3 regions of the Faecalibacterium sp. I3-3-33 genome follow, and region 2 is predicted to be linked to each of the others. Evidence: predicted binding sites of a transcription regulator. Region 2 holds the regulator's gene; each other region holds the start of a gene.
The links. The regulator HrcA, encoded in region 2, represses chaperone genes, less so after heat shock. The targets are predictions, from matches to a motif close to TGTTAGCACTCNNNNNNNNNGAGTGCTAACA.
Positions count from the first base shown of each region.

Region 1: a site for HrcA is predicted at 1,959-1,989, ahead of htpG (molecular chaperone HtpG). Genes of this name have one in related genera too.
Region 3: a site for HrcA is predicted at 1,422-1,452, ahead of MTP39_RS08610 (co-chaperone GroES). Genes of this name have one in related genera too.

Region 1 covers NZ_CP094469.1:1,452,784-1,456,061, reverse strand. The annotation lists gene MTP39_RS06985 (hypothetical protein) at 1-369, opposite strand, end outside; gene MTP39_RS06980 (alpha/beta hydrolase) at 509-1,285, opposite strand; gene MTP39_RS06975 (C-GCAxxG-C-C family protein) at 1,286-1,777, opposite strand; gene htpG (molecular chaperone HtpG) at 2,048-3,278, shown strand, end outside.
Region 2 covers NZ_CP094469.1:2,831,429-2,834,706, reverse strand. The annotation lists gene MTP39_RS13270 (hypothetical protein) at 1-729, opposite strand, end outside; gene hrcA (heat-inducible transcriptional repressor HrcA) at 1,189-2,262, shown strand; gene MTP39_RS13260 (nucleotide exchange factor GrpE) at 2,259-2,876, shown strand; gene dnaK (molecular chaperone DnaK) at 2,978-3,278, shown strand, end outside.
Region 3 covers NZ_CP094469.1:1,812,751-1,816,028, reverse strand. The annotation lists gene MTP39_RS08620 (diacylglycerol/lipid kinase family protein) at 1-84, shown strand, start outside; gene MTP39_RS08615 (acyltransferase family protein) at 154-1,236, opposite strand; gene MTP39_RS08610 (co-chaperone GroES) at 1,532-1,819, shown strand; gene groL (chaperonin GroEL) at 1,871-3,278, shown strand, end outside.

The DNA.
Region 1 (3,278 bases), 1.4 Mb from region 2:
CAGATCCACCAGATACTGCTTGCCATCGCCCAGTTCTTCCAGCTGTGCAAGCTTTGCATTGGCAGAAGCTTCGTCCGGGTACCACTGGATGAGGAAGAAGTTTTCCGCTTCCACTCCGTAGTACAGCCAGAAGCCGTCTGCCCGCAGCAGATCGTCCAGATGATCCACCTCTTCGCCGTCCGGCAGGCCAAGACCTTCCTCTGCATAGAGGTTTTCCGGCTCTACCTGCAGCATCTCAATGACCTGAATGGAACTTTGCAGGTACTCGTCCTGCGAGGTGCTCTTATCGGAGCGCTCCCAGCCGGTGAGAAATGCCTGCATAAGCAGATCGCGCACCTTGATGCGCGGCAGTGTGGGATCCATAACCATTTTTGTTTCCTTCTTTCGTGGTTTTTATCCCCGTTGGACAGTATACGGCATACGCCTGTGCAAGTCAACGGTTTATTTGTGAATTTTTTGTAGGTATGACTAAAATTTACACACGCTTTTCCTGTTTTAGTCGGTTATCTCAGGCGTGGAAGGAAAAGGTATCGTTCAGCCATTCCACCGCAAGCTGCACCCAGCAGTGGCGGTGGGCACTGTCGGCGTCCACCTCCGGGGTGCAGATACTGGTGCCGTGGCAGCCCTTTTCAAACAGGTGTGCTTCGCACGGCACGCCTGCCTTGTGCAGGGCATTCAGCAGCAGCAAGGTGTTTTCCACCGGGACAGTTTCGTCCTCCATGGTATGCCAGACGAACACCGGTGGTGTGGCCGGGGTGATCTTATCCTCCAGCGTAAAGCGCTGGTGGGCGGCGACATCCTGCGTGCCTGTCAGCTGCACAAAGCTGTCCCTGTGGGCATATTCCCCGGCGGTGACCACCGGGTAGGCCAGCAGCAGGGCGTTGGGCCGCGGCTGGTCTGCCATGCCGGGGATCTCCCACACCGCACCGGACAGTGCCAGATGCCCGCCGGCGGAAAAGCCGCACAAAGCGATCTGATCCGGCAAAATATTCCACTGTTCTGCGTGCTGCCGCACAAGGCCGATGGCCTGTGCCAGCTGCCGCATGGGCAGCGCATCCCGGGCACTCTCCCCTACTGCGTAGTGCAGCACCGCCGTGTGATACCCGGCTGCCGCAAATTGCAGCGCCACAGGGTCGCCCTCCCGGGGGCTGACATGGTTATATCCGCCGCCGGGCACCACCAGCACCAGCGGGCGCTGCCGGAAGTGCGGCATAGCCTCCACGCTCTCCCGCAGGTAGAGCGTCAGCGTACCGCCGCCGGTCAGTTCCAGTTGCTCAAGCTGCATTTACGCATCCACCTTATAAAATCCGTGCCGTCCCTCCGGGTGCGCCGCAATAAATTCTGTGCACAAGTCTGCGCACAGGCGGCATAATTCCGGGCAGGGACGCTTTTTATAGTAATCTGCGGTGCGGTCCTCTGCCGCCGTGCCACCGGTAGGGGCAGCGCCCGCCTTTGCCAGCAGTTCCCGGCATATAATGCTGCCGCCGCCGTTGCGGGCGCGGTACTGTTCTGCCGCCTGCTGCACCAGCGCGTACATCCGGGATTTATCCTTGGGGTCGGCGGGGTCGGCATAGACCATGCTCAGCACGGTCACCACGCCGCAGAACGCCCCGCACACCTCCCGCATCCGGCCAATACCTGCGCCAAAGCCTGCGGAAAGGCGCAGCGCTATCTCCTCGGTCAAGCCAAGCTGGGGTGCAAACGCCGCCACTACGCTCTGACTGCAATTGTAGCCCTTTAAGAACCATGCGTAGGCGGCATCGCCCTGTTTTGACATTTTCTCACATCCTTCCGGCATACTCGCTCCATTATAGCACAGTCTGCGCAAAAGTGGGAAAGCTTTTCAGGAAAAATTTCACCCTTTATATAAGATACGATCCAGGCGCGCCGCTTCGCGCACAGGAGAACAAATTTTAACTTTTTATGAAAAGCCTTGATTTTCCCTGCAAGTCGTTGTATATTAGCACTCAGAAGTTATGAGTGCTAAGTATTCCGGCATTCTGCCGGACACGGCGCACCAAATATGTGATAAAAGAGGTTTTGTATTATGGCCAAGAAAGAATTTCAGGCAGAAAGCAAAAAACTGATGGACATGATGATCAACTCCATCTATACCAATAAAGAGATCTTCCTGCGGGAGCTGATCTCCAACGCTTCGGACGCCATTGATAAGCTGTACTATAAGAGCCTGACCGACACCTCCGTGGGCATGAACAAGGGCGATTTCCGTATCCTCATCACCCGTGATAAGGAAAACCGCATCCTGACCGTGGAGGATAACGGCATCGGTATGACCAAGGAAGAGCTGGAGCAGAATCTGGGCACCATCGCACACTCCGGTTCTCTGGATTTTAAGAAGGACAACAGGGACGAGAACATTGACATCATCGGTCAGTTCGGCGTGGGCTTCTACTCTGCCTTTATGGTAGCCGATAAACTGACCGTTATCTCCAAGGCTTATGGCTCGGACGAGGCATGGCAGTGGGAGTCCTCCGGTGTGGACGGCTACGAGATGACCCCCGCCCAGAAGGACACCGTGGGCACCCAGATCATTCTGCACATCAAGCCGGATACTGACACCGAGAAATACGATAACTTCCTGGATGAATACGGCATTGTGGCTATCGTGAAGAAGTACAGCGACTATGTGCGCTACCCCATCCAGATGGAGCGCGAAAAGAGCCGTCAGAAGCCGGAACCGGACCCCAAACCTGAGGATTACAAGCCGGAGTGGGAGACCTACACTGAGCTGGAAACTCTGAACAGCATGATCCCCATCTGGAAGAAGCAGAAGAGCGAAGTGACCGACGAGGAGTACAACAGCTTCTACAAGGATAAGTTCGGCGATTATGCCGACCCCGCCCGGGTCATCGTGAGCCGCACCGAGGGCACTGCCAACTACAACGCCCTGCTGTTCGTGCCCAGCCACCGCCCCTACGATTTCTACACCAAGGACTACGAGAAGGGTCTGGCTCTGTACGCTTCCGGCGTGCTGATTATGGAAAAGTGCGCTGACCTGCTGCCGGATTACTTCAGCTTTGTCAAGGGTATCGTGGACAGTCAGGACCTGAGCCTGAACATCAGCCGTGAGATGCTGCAGAAGGACAGCCAGCTGAAGCTGATCCACAACGCACTGGAAAAGAAGATCAAGAACGAGCTGCACGCCATGCTGAACAACGACCGTGCAAAGTACGAGGAGTTCTGGAAGGAGTTCGGCCGTCAGATCAAGTTCGGTGCTTACTCTGACTACGGCATGCACGCCGAGCTGCTGCGCGACC
Region 2 (3,278 bases):
GCCGCTGGAGTTGGTCACATTCCCTTGGAAAGTACCGCCGGAGATGGTGCCGCGGAAGTTGTACAACTCACTTTGGAAGGTACCGCCGGAGATGGTGCTGTCGTTGTACACCTCCCCTTGGAAGGTGCCGCCGGAGATGACGCCGTCGTTGTCCACCTTCCCTTGGAAGGTACCGTCGGAGATGGTTTGGTAGTTGTTCACATCCCCTTGGAAGGTGCCGCCGGAGATGGTTCGGAAGTTAGCCACCTTCCCTTGGAAGATGCCGCCGGAGATGGTGCCATAATTGTTGGTTTCACAGCCGACGGTGCCGCGGACTAGCTCGGCTTTATCTCCAATGCGGAAAAGGCGTGCCTTCAATGCGCTTTCTGCCTCGGGCTCCGAGGAGGGCTGCAGGGCAAAAACGCCAGTGTCCAGCTGGCAACCGGAGTCAGCACTGTAGTACCAATTGCCATCGTCGCCGCTGTCTGCGGGCTTGCCTTCGGCGTTCAGCTGGATGGTAATGCTTTCTGCGGTGCCGTTCTCCGCGTCCAGATCACGGCTGCTGCGGGTGGAGGCTTCCTCCTCGGTGCTGCGGGAGGCGTCTGCCTCCTGTACAAGGGGTGCAGCCTTTTTGGCCGTGATTTGGGCGGGTGCATCGAACACCGGGGCAGCTGCCAGTGCAGACACCGGCAGCAGGGACAGCAGCATACTGCCGGTCAGCAGGATGCTCAGGATGCGTTTGGCTTTCATAACGTTTCGCTCCTTTCGTGTGGGGTTTATACGGGGTGTCGTTACCATAAATATACCATAAACTAGGCAAAAACAAAAGAAATTCTGCGCGAAAGGGGGTTGAAACTGCGCGAATCGCTGAAAAAGGGGAGAAAAGTAGTACATATTATAATAAAACTCCCCCAGTCATCGCTGCGCGATGCCAGCCCCCTCTGGGATGGGGCCTTTGGCATAGCGGTACAGTTTCCGGCTAAAGTGCAAAGTTTGCGGGCGCGCCAAAGGCTCCCTCCCCGAGGGAGCTGGCAAAGCCGCAGGCTTTGACTGAGGGAGTTCACACCCCCTTTATGACAGAATTATGAATCTTTATAAACATTTTTGCAAAGGGCTTGACAGCAAGGCAAAAACGATTATAATGGTCTTAGCACTCAGGAACAAGGAGTGCTAAACAAACAAAAGCAATACAAAAAGGAGGCAGGCGCTATGACGATGGATGCACGCAAGCAACGGGTCTTGCAGGCGATCGTGGCGCTGTATGGCCTTGAGGGCGAGCCGGTGGGCAGCAGCGTGCTGGCAAACTACTTTGACATGGCAGTGTCCAGCGCAACGCTGCGCAACGAGATGGCGGCGCTGACAAAGCTGGGTCTGCTGGAGCAGCCCCACACCAGCGCGGGGCGCGTGCCCAGCGCCAAGGGCTACCGGTATTATCTGGACAACCTGCTGACCGATGATCAGCCGCTGGACCGCGTGACCCGCGCCCGGGTGGATGCGGTGTTCGCCAGCCTTGACCACGAGCCGGAAAAGCTGGCACAGGGCGCTGCCAAGGCGCTGGCCGCCATCAGCGGCTGCACCGCCGCCGTCAGCACCCCCTGCGCCGAGGATCTGTGCATCGCCCATTACGAGGTGGTGCAGGTGGGCCGCAGCGCAGCCGCTGTGCTGGCTGTGACCACCGCCGGTTACGTCCGCACCCGGGTGGCGCGGGTACGCACCGGGCTTTCCCGGGAAAATGCAGCCGCCCTTGCGGCGCTGCTCAACCGCAACCTTACCTTTGTGGCACCGGTGGATCTTTCCACCCGGATGCTCAGCGAGCTGTGCAGCCAGATCGCACCGGAACTTGTGCCGGTGGTCAGCGCCGCAGCCGCAATTTTGCAGGACAGCGTAAAGCCCCATGTATTTCTGGGCGGCGAGCAGTACCTGCTGGACTGGCCGCAGCTGGACGGCCGGGTGGGTGATATCCTTACCCTGCTGAACGACGAGGAACAGGCCGCAAGCCTGATCGCACCCCCGGAAAACCGCAGCGAAAGCGTGCTGCTGGGCGAGGATCTGGAACCGCAGATCCCCGGGCTGTGCATCGTGAGCGACCGGTATCTGGTAGGCGGCGGGCTGTGGGGCTCCATTGCCCTGATCGGCCCCACCCGGATGCCCTTCCAGAAGCTGATGCCCCTGCTGCACGAGTTTGCAGACCAGCTGGGCGAGGGCATGAGCGGTAAACGAAAAGACACCCCGCAGGCTGCCGTACCGCGGCGGACTGTGATCTATAAGGAGGATCTGGAATGAGCGAAGAAGCAAAGAACACGGTGCCCGAGACCGAGCAGCCGGAGACTGCCCCCGAGGAAAAGACCGCTGCCGCAGCGCCCGAACAGGCTGCTGCCGAAGCTGCCACCGAAGAGGACAAGAAGAAGGACGGCGGCTGGTTCAACAAGAAGGCCCGGGAGATGGAAGCCGTTAAGGCAAAGCTGGATGCAGCGGAAAAGAACGCCGCACAGGCCAAGGATCAGCTGTTGCGCATGGCTGCCGAGTACGACAACTACCGCAAGCGCTCCACCCGCGAGGCCGACCAGAAGTTTGGCGACGGTGTTTCCCATGCAGTGGAAAAGATCATCCCCATTCTGGATACGCTGAATATGGCTGCCAACGCCCCCACCACTGACGAGAACTACAAAAAGGGCGTGGTCATGACGCTGGATAAGGCGGCAAAGGCACTGGAAGCCCTCCATGTGGAGGAGATCGAGGTGCTGGGCAAGCCCTTTGACCCCAACTTTATGAATGCTGTGCAGCAGATCCCCGCCCCGGACGGGCAGGAGAGCGGCACGGTGGTCACCGTTTTCCAGAAGGGTTACAAGCTGGGGGACAAGATCATCCGCCATGCAACCGTTGTGGTGGCCGAATAAACAAGCCGAACCTCCCGCAAGGGAGTTTGCAATAACATCCGCTTGACATCATCATAAGCATCATATAAACAAGATTTGTTCTTTCGAGAGGAGATTTCATTATGAGTAAGATTATTGGTATCGACCTTGGTACTACCAACAGCTGCGTAGCTGTTATGGAGGGCGGCGAGCCTGTTGTTATCGCCAACTCTGAGGGCGCCCGTACCACCCCGTCCGTTGTCGGCTTCACCAAGACCGGCGACCGTCTGGTAGGTCAGGTTGCAAAGCGTCAGGCTATCACCAACCCCGACAACACCGTTTCTTCCATCAAGCGTCAGATGGGCACCGACCACAAGGTGACCCTGAACGGCAAGGAGTACACTCCCCAGCAGGTCAGCGCTATGATCCTGCAGAAGCTGAAGG
Region 3 (3,278 bases), 1.0 Mb from region 2:
CAGGTGCAGCCGCTGGCGGGCCGCGTGCTGCTGCCGCAGCCCGCTTACCAGCGCTTTACCGCCAAAAAAGCGGCTGTGAAGTGAGTAATAAACCATCAGATCCAAACAAGGCCGCTGCACAGAACAATGCGCAGCGGCCTTGCAGTTTGTTTGTTAGGTGGCAGCTTTGGCGTGGCGCTGCCGCACCCGGCATTCCAGCGCCTTGTAAAAGCTGCTCAGGCAGAGCGTGAGCAAAAGTACGGTCAGAGTCCAGACCACGGGATGTACCGTAAGGTTAAACTTGTCCGCGAACCACTCCATATACCGGATCAGCACCTGATGGATCAGAAAACCGTAAGGAGACAGCCCCGCCAGCCACAAAAACGGCTTTGCGGAAAGCAGCCGGGAAATGAACCCCTTGCCCACGGCAAGCAGCCAGACCAGCAGCACCGCAGAGGGGATAAACAGCACATTGTATCGGAAGGACGCTGCACCCAGAACCCCCACCTGTCCGGCGGCGATAAACAGGCAGCCGCCCGCAAGCAGCACAGCGGCAAGTTCCAGCAGGGAGAAAACACCGCGCGGCAGGGTGCTTACCTGTTTGCGGCTGTGGTAAAGACAGCCCATACAGCAGCTGATGGTAAAATCTCCCGCCCGGAAAAGCGGGCACAGATAGGTCAGGTAAAAGACTGTCGTTTCATTGAAACCGGCCTTCCAGAAAACAAAGGACGCAAGGCACTGCGCGCAGAAAACCGCCGCGGCTATGCAGCGCAGCCTGCAGGCATCCGCTTTTTTCAGCACGGTGAGTAGCGGGGGAAAGATGGCATACAGAAAAGCCTGTACCGAAAGATACCACGCCACCCCGTTCAGGCAGAACCAGAAACGGCTGGACGGGATCCATGTTTGCAGCAGGAAAATGCTTACCGCAAGCTGCGCCGCACAGGATAGCGCTCCACGGACAGAGGGTTGCACCAGAAGGCCCTTCAGCACAAATAACAGCGCGGTAGCCATCATAATAAGGTGCAGCGGGTACAGCTTGCGTATTTTTTGCAGGGAAAAGGCCATGGCAGACCGCACCCCCGGTGCTGTGGGAGGACGGTCGTAATAGTTGCAGGGCATCAGGAACCCGGACAGCGCCACGAACACCGTGATCGCCCACGGGCTCAGCCACGACACCCCGCAATGGGAGAGGACGATGCACAGAAATGCGACTGCCCGCAGCCCCTGTAAAGATGAGATCAGCTTTTTGTCTGTCACAGTATCCTCCATTCTGCCGCAAAGCGCGTCAGTTGTGTTCGTTATAAGTATAAAAAAGGCGGCGCGTCCTGTCAAGAACACGCCGCTTTTTTGCGTGGCAGGGTGCGATTTTTGAGCGTCATAAATTCTTAACAAAGAAAAATTGCAAAACCCCTTGATTTTTCAGGGCAAGATGAGTACAATACACTTAGCACTCAGAGAAAAGGAGTGCTAAACCACTGCGGAGCACACACAAAGCCCCCGCAGGACATAATAAAGTTTCAAATAAATTCAATATAATTGGAGGGCAAGAATTATGAAGATCATTCCTCTTGCAGACCGTGTTGTCATTAAGACTGTTGAAGTCGAGGAGACCACCAAGGGCGGCCTGATCCTGACCGGCAGCGCAAAAGAGAAGCCGCAGGTGGCACAGGTCATCGCAGTTGGCCCCGGCGGTGTTGTGGACGGCAAGGAAGTCAAGATGACCGTCAAGGTCGGCGACAAGGTCCTCACCAGCAAGTACTCCGGCACCGAGGTCAAGGTGGACGGCGAAGAGTGCACCATCGTGCGCCAGAGCGACATTCTGGCTGTTGTGGAAGACTGAAACTGATTTTTCCTTTTCAATTGAGCTTGTATTATAAAGGAGCGATGTATTATGGCAAAGCAGATCAAGCAGGGCGAGGACGCCCGTAAGGCACTGTGTGCCGGTATTGATACCCTGGCTAACACCGTTAAGATCACCCTCGGCCCCAAGGGCCGTAATGTGGTGCTGGGCAAAAAGTTCGGCGCACCGGTCATCACCAACGATGGCGTGACCATCGCAAAGGAGATCGAGCTGAAGGACGAGTTCGAGAACATGGGCGCACAGCTGGTGCGTGAGGTCGCAACCAAGACCAACGATGCCGCAGGCGATGGCACCACCACCGCTACCGTGCTGGCACAGGCCATGGTCAACGAGGGCATGAAGAACGTTACCGCCGGTGCAAATCCCATGGATATCCGCCGCGGCATGAGCAAGGCCGTTACCACCGCTGTGGAGACCATCAAGGCACACAGCCAGAAGGTGAAGGACAGCAACGATATCGCCCGCGTCGGCACCATTTCTGCCGGTGACCCCGAAATCGGCCGTCTGATCGCCGAGGCTATGGAGAAGGTCACCTCTGACGGCGTTATCACCATCGAGGAGAACAAGACCACCGCTGAGACCTACAACGAGATCGTGGAAGGTATGCAGTTCGACCGCGGCTACCTGACTCCCTATATGGTCACCGATACCGACAAGATGGTGGCCGATCTGGACAACGCCGCTATCCTGATCACCGATAAGAAGATCAGCGTCATTCAGGATCTGGTTCCCCTGCTGGAGCAGGTGATGCAGAACGGCATGAAGCTGCTGATCGTGGCTGAGGATATCGAGGGCGAGGCTCTGTCCACCCTGATCGTCAACCGTCTGCGCGGCACCCTGAACGTTGTGGCCGTCAAGGCCCCCGGCTTCGGTGATCGCCGCAAGGAGATGCTGCAGGATATCGCCACCCTGACCGGCGGCACTGTGATCTCCTCTGATCTGGGCTACGAGCTGAAGGACGCTACCGTCCAGCTGCTGGGTCATGCCCGTCAGGTGAAGGTGACCAAGGAGAACACCACCATCGTGGGTGGCGCAGGCGATAAGGACGCTATTGCAGCCCGCATTGCCCAGATCCGCAGCCAGATCGAGGCCGCTACCAGCGACTTTGACCGCGAGAAGCTGCAGGAGCGTCTGGCTAAGCTGGCCGGCGGCGTGGCTGTCATCAAGGTCGGTGCTGCTACCGAAGTTGAGATGAAGGACAAGAAGCTGCGCATCGAGGATGCCCTGAACGCTACCAAGGCAGCTGTGCAGGAGGGTGTTGTGGCCGGCGGCGGTACCGCTCCCATCAATGCTATCCCCGCTGTGCGCGCTCTGTGCGACACGCTGGAGGGCGACGAGCGCACCGGTGCCAAGATCGTGCTGAAGGCTCTGGAGGCTCCTCTGCGCCAGATCGCCAAGAACGCCGGTCTGGAGGGCAGCGTCATCATTGACAAGATCA